One region of the Bacillus mesophilum genome, then DNA from elsewhere that is predicted to be linked to it. Evidence: riboswitches for the same ligand, from Rfam matches in the RefSeq annotation. Region 1 holds a riboswitch; the other holds the start of a gene.
The links. Region 1 has a riboswitch for thiamine pyrophosphate ahead of thiW (energy coupling factor transporter S component ThiW). Riboswitches for the same ligand answer to the same signal wherever they lie in the genome.
Positions count from the first base shown of each region.

Region 2: another riboswitch for thiamine pyrophosphate. It lies ahead of F7732_RS18645 (thiamine phosphate synthase); the one in region 1 lies ahead of thiW (energy coupling factor transporter S component ThiW).

Region 1 is NZ_WBOT01000001.1:944,489-947,604, reverse strand. It holds gene F7732_RS04645 (shikimate kinase) at 1-51, opposite strand, end outside; gene F7732_RS04640 (CBASS cGAMP-activated phospholipase) at 277-1,191, shown strand; TPP riboswitch at 1,242-1,345, shown strand; TPP riboswitch at 1,471-1,560, shown strand; gene thiW (energy coupling factor transporter S component ThiW) at 1,721-2,215, shown strand; gene thiD (bifunctional hydroxymethylpyrimidine kinase/phosphomethylpyrimidine kinase) at 2,212-3,039, shown strand; gene thiM (hydroxyethylthiazole kinase) at 3,027-3,116, shown strand, end outside.
Region 2 is NZ_WBOT01000007.1:126,334-129,449, reverse strand. It holds gene F7732_RS18660 (ATP-binding protein) at 1-94, shown strand, start outside; gene F7732_RS18655 (hypothetical protein) at 142-498, shown strand; gene sda (sporulation histidine kinase inhibitor Sda) at 580-723, shown strand; TPP riboswitch at 942-1,051, shown strand; gene F7732_RS18645 (thiamine phosphate synthase) at 1,159-1,764, shown strand; gene thiO (glycine oxidase ThiO) at 1,742-2,869, shown strand; gene thiS (sulfur carrier protein ThiS) at 2,874-3,077, shown strand; gene F7732_RS18630 (thiazole synthase) at 3,081-3,116, shown strand, end outside.

The sequences.
Region 1 (3,116 bases):
AGTTGTTTTACCAGAACCCATAAAACCTGTTAAGATAATTTTTTTATGCATATTAAGCGATGATCCCCATTTCCTTTTACATTTTAAGAGAATTATAATATAGAAATAATTTGCTGTAAAAATAAATAGGATGATAACTCTTTTTTATCTTCCAATATAACCAAGCTGGTATTCAGATGCCAGATGCCTAAAGAAAGCGCTCAAAGTATATATCAATATCTGTATAGATAGGGATTATCAGGGAACATTATAAGAAACGAATATATAGGTGAGTATGTGAAAATTTTAGCTATTGATGGCGGCGGAATACGGGGTATTTTGGCGGTCACCGTCTTAAAAAATATTGAAAAACAATATAAATGTAAGATTGCAGATCTATTTGATGTTTTTGCTGGAACCAGTACAGGTGCCATTATTGCAGCTGCTGCATCTGTAGGTAAGGAAATGGAAGATGTTTATGAAATTTATCTTCAGCATGGTGAAAAGATTTTTGAAAGACACGCCACAGTTGGTTTATTTAAAAGCATTTATACAAACCATCATTTACGAAAATATTTACAAGATGCCTACGGAGAGACATTGCTTTGTGAAGTGGAAAAGCCATTGCTTTTACCAGCGGTCGATATTCATAAAGGAAAGCCGTATGTCCATCGCTCACATGTACGCAGTCCTGGAGAGAAAAAGGAAGATATTAAACTGTGGGATGCCGTGCTTTCATCCTGTTCTGCACCGGTTTATTTTCCCCCTAATGAAATGCAAAATAAACTTTTAGCCATTGATGGCGGCTTATGGGCAAATAATCCAACATTAGTTACGATCACAGAGGCACTCAGTTTTTTTCATCAGAAACTTGAAGATATCCATGTTTTATCGATTGGGACCGGACTGCAATCTATTCCTTTTAAGGAAGGGGAAGGCAGAGAATGGGGTGCTCAAAGCTGGCTGCCTTTTCAATTTCCCTCTCTAAAAATGACACCGAAACTTCTTGATCTTGCACTTCATATTTCTTCTGAAGCTATTTCATATCATTGCCGGCACTTGCTGCATGATCAATATTTACGTCTCAATGCCGAGCTGGAAAAAGAAATGCCATTTGATGATGTGTCATTTTCACATGAACTGGCTCTTATGGGAGAAAAGCTATATGAGGAGCAAAAAAAGGATATAGAGGAATTTTTAGAAAAGACATGACGTTTGCAAAATAATACAAAAATGTTATGATAGTGTTGAAAAATGAATACTTCTTACACTAGGGGTGTCTTTATAAGACTGAGATGGCAGTCATGCCAAACCCTTTGAACCTGATCCTGTTAACACTGGCGTAGGGAAGTGCTATAGATTATAATCTGCTGATCTATACATATCCGCCGCTCGTGTTTACATGAGTGGCTTTTTGTTTCTATGGAGTCATTTTTTTAGCCAATGGATCAGAAATCAAAATATTTTAATGTGGTGAAAACTTGAAAATTTAAAATCTGCTGGGGGCGCCAAATTGGCTGAGAAGAACCCTTTGAACCTGATCTAGTTAAGACTAGCGTAGGGAAGCAGTTAACATAAGTGCACATGTACTGTTTGTTAACCGCTTCTGGTATAGGAGCGGTTTTTTATTTTAAGGAATAAGCCGTATTCATTTAGAAAATGAGCTGCTGGGAGGGAAGAGATTGGCTTATGTAATATGAAGATTGACACTAATTAAATATGAAGGGGGAAACAAAAGATGATGAGCAGTACAAAAAAACTAACCATTACTGCATTTATTGCAGCTATTACGACGGTTTCAAGCAGTCTTATTTACATACCGGTAGGATTTGCAAAAATCTTTCCTATTCAGCATTTTGCTAATGTGCTTTCAGCTGTTTTGCTTGGCCCATGGTATGCAGTTATTCAAGCTTTTCTTTCATCAACTTTAAGAAATATGCTGGGAACTGGCAGTATTTTTGCTTATCCAGGCAGTATGATTGGCGCCTTTTTAGCAGCTATTCTTTTCACCAAAACTCGTAAACTCAGTTTTGCTGCAGCAGGTGAAGTGGTTGGAACAGGCATATTAGGCGCAATGGCAACCTATCCGATTTCTGTGCTTTTCCTTGGACAGGAAGCAGCGCTATTTGGGTTTGTGCCGGCATTTATCTTCAGCAGCTTTACAGGTGCTTTGATGGGTTACGGATTATTGAAAGTAATGGTGAAAAATAAAGCATTAGGGGGCATTTTACAATGAAAACAGCATTGACGATTGCAGGCTCAGACTCAGGCGGAGGTGCCGGTATTCAAGCGGACTTAAAATCATTTAGCGCAAATGGCGTTTTTGGGATGTCCGTTATTACTGCTATTACAGCTCAAAATACACGGGAAGTGCGTTCTGTACAGGATATCGAAGTAAATATTATCAGAGATCAAATAGAAGCTGTATTTGATGATATTACGGTTGATGCCGTAAAAATCGGGATGCTGTCATCTGCATCCACAATTGAGACGGTTGCACAAGGCTTGCAAAAATATGCGCCGTCTAATATTGTGCTTGATCCAGTCATGGTTTCAAAAGGCGGTCATCATTTGCTGAGAGCAGAGGCAGTGACTTCTTTAATAGAACACATGCTTCCGATCGCAACTATTATTACCCCTAATATTCCAGAAGCAGAGGTCATTCTTGGTTATCCTATTTCAAACAAGAAAGACATGGAGAAAGCATGTGTGGAGATTACAAAACTTGGCGCCAGATCGGTGTTGTTAAAGGGAGGGCATATGAAAGGGGATCCAGATGATTTGTATTATGATGGAACCGATTTTCATTGGATTAGCGGCACGAGAATTGAGACAAAAAATACACATGGCACAGGGTGTACTCTTTCTTCGGCAATTGCTGCTAACCTTGCTCGCGGGTTTGATATGCTTGAAGCGGTGAAGCGAAGCAAATCATATATACATATGGCGATTGAGCATAGCCTTGATATAGGCAGGGGTCATGGTCCAACAAACCATTTTTATGATTTATACAGAAAAGCAAATATGTATCAGGAGGCAGAGAAGACATGGAGCAACTGAGCGTAAATCAAATTTTCAGAGGCTTGGAAACTGGGAAACCATTAATCCATCAAATTACGAATAATGTAACCATTAAC
Region 2 (3,116 bases), on a different contig from region 1:
GCACATTATCAATATGCATGGAGGTACAATTGAGGTAAAAAGTGAAGCGGGAATCGGTTCACAATTTACCATTATCCTGCCTATAGATATGTAAGGATCGTAAATGAAGCTTCGGAATTGCTTTTGATAGAGGTGATAAGGATGAATGACGATATAGTTATTGCAAACATTATAGAAGATGTCATGAGGGATACATATCTTGCCTACCCTGAACTAATGGAGCGATTTGGAGAAAGGGGAAAAGAAAAGTGCAAGGAAGATAACGGGCATCACTTTAAAAATCTCGAAACTGCATTTTCAGTCAATGAACCAAAGATTTTCCTCGATTATTCTCATTGGCTTAACAATGTATTAACGAGCAGGGGAATGAAAACAGAGCATATAATTGATAATTTTGAGAGAATTTACTCTAAAATTGAAGGCCAACTATCAGCAGAGCGAGAGGAATTTTATCGGAAAGCCCTTGTCCTCGCACTTTCATCTTTGAAGGAAATATAAAAATTTACTTTGTACTGTTACAGAACAAAATGTAAAATATAAGGGTAAAACTGTGTCAAAGGGGTAAGGTTTGTTTTGAAAATGTCAAATGAGGAATTAATCGAAGCCTATCAAGATGCTATAAGACTAGAACTTGATGAAGATTTTATTGCAATGCTAGCAGAAGAGATGATTAGAAGAAACTTAAAAACTGTGAAAAAAAATTCAGTTGAAATGAAATCATAGCATCGAAAAGCAGTGCTCCTACGCACTGCTTCTTTTTTTGTGTATAGATATACCATAAATCAAATGAGATATTGATACTGATGGAGAACAGATTGAACAAAAAAGAGTTTACATCTCAGAATGCGACTTCTTAAGCTTGATGGAGACGTCATAAAAATGTGAAAAGTGTGGAAATTTATTTGATTTATGCTAAAATATGTATAACATCTTTATAATACGAATTACACTAGGGGATCCCTTGATAAGGGCTGAGAATAAAGTAGTTACTTTTAAACCCTCATAACCTGAACAGGTTCGTACCTGCGTAGGAAAGTGGCGCTATTAATTATACATTTGCGCTTATTAAAGCGTGCGCAAATTTTAACCACTTTCCTATATTTAGGGGAGTGGTTTTTTGTTTGGCCGAAAAAGAAAGGGGCTGAGAATGTGAAGCTGATGGCTGTTACGAATGGGTATCAAAAGATCAATGAACTGATAAAATCAATTATTCAAATTTATCCTTATGTTGATTCCATCCAAATTAGAGAGAAACAGCGAAGTGCGGGGGAACTGCATCAATTAGGTAAGCGCTTAATTGATGAGGGAGTGCCAAAGGAAAAGCTGCTAATGAATGATCGTATGGATGTTGCTCTCCTTTTACAGCTGCAGCAGCTGCACTTGCCGGGAAATGGACTGCCGCTTGAGCAGGTGAAAGAAACCTACCCCCATTTAAATGCAGGCATATCAGTTCATAGCCTGGAAGAAGCGTTAAGAGCGGAAAAACAAGGTGCAGCATATATGCTGTATGGCCATTGTTTTCCGACAAACAGCAAAAAGGGAAAGGAGCCAATTCCATTAAGCTCCATCCGAGATATAAAAAGATCTGTTTCAATCCCACTGTACGTCATAGGCGGTATTGATGAGGATCGTATTGAACAAGTTGCCTCATATGGAGCGGATGGAGCAGCTGTTATGTCAGCAATCTTTGCATCCAGTAACCCAGCTGACGCAGCTAGAAGATTAAAGGAGAGGTGTGCATATGTTAAAAACCAATCACACTGAAGTGGCTGTCATAGGAGGCGGAATTATTGGCAGTGCAATCGCTTATTATTTGGCAAAGGATAAACGCAAAGTTGCTCTATTCGAAGAGCGGAAAATTGGGAGTCGGTCAACTAGTGCCGCAGCCGGTATGCTTGGTGCTCATTCGGAATATAAGGAATTTCAGCATGTATACTCCTTTGCACGCAGCAGCCAGCTTTTATACAAGGAGCTATATCATGAATTAAAAGAACAAACGGGAATGGATTTTGAAATGAAAAAAGGCGGACTGCTTCAGCTTGCCTTCACATCCGAGGAGAGAGAAGAAAGGAATTCTCTTATGCAGCTGCCAGCCGTAGAATGGCTGACAAGAGAGGAAGCAAAAAGAAAAGTACCCCATTTAACGGATCAAATCATTGGAGCGTCATTTTTAAAGGAGGACGTCCACGTAACACCTGCCATTGCTTCTAATAGTTTCAGTAAAGGGGCATTACTTCTTGGGGCAGAGATTTATGAATTTACGAAGGTTTTTTCTGTGGTTAATGAATACAGCCACTACAAGGTTAATATCACACAGGGATCGTTTACGGCAGATCAGGTGGTGATTGCCAGCGGTGTGTGGAGCAATTATTTCTTTCAGCAAACAGGGTTAATGAATGCGATTATTCCAGTAAAAGGTGAGTGTATTGCAGTCTTAAATGATCAGCTGCCGCTTGTCCACTCCATCTTCCATGATCAGCATTATATTGTTCCAAGAAACAATAATGAACTCATTGTGGGTGCTACGAAAAGATGGGATGACTGGAATGAAGAACCTACCCTTGAGGGGATAGAGATGGTGATTAAAAAGGCAAAAGAAATGCTGCCTTCCATTCAAGGAATGAGATGGCTGAGAAGCTGGGCTGGCTTAAGACCGCAAACTTTTGATGGTTTTCCTTTTATCGGAGAACATCCGGAACAGAAAGGTCTCTACTTTGCAGCTGGTCATCAAAGAAACGGAATATTGTTAGCTCCTGGAACAGGGAAAATGATCGCCAATTTAATAAGCGGCAATCCAGTTAATTCAGAATGGGTCGAAGCATTTAAAATTGATCGCCTTCCATCGGCCGTTTCAATTGGGAGGGGGTGAATAGGTGAAAATCGAGCTAAACGGGAAGGTACATGAATTGCCAGAGCACGTAAAAACGACTGCTCAGCTTCTAGCCTTTTTAGAACTGCAAAATCGTATTGTTATTGTAGAAATCAATCAAGACATTGTACTGAAGGATAGATATGAAAGCCATCAATTAAATACTGGTGATAAAGTAGAGCTTATTCATTTTGTAGGAGGGGGTTAATGCATGTTAAAAATTGCAGATCGTACGTATCAGTCCAGA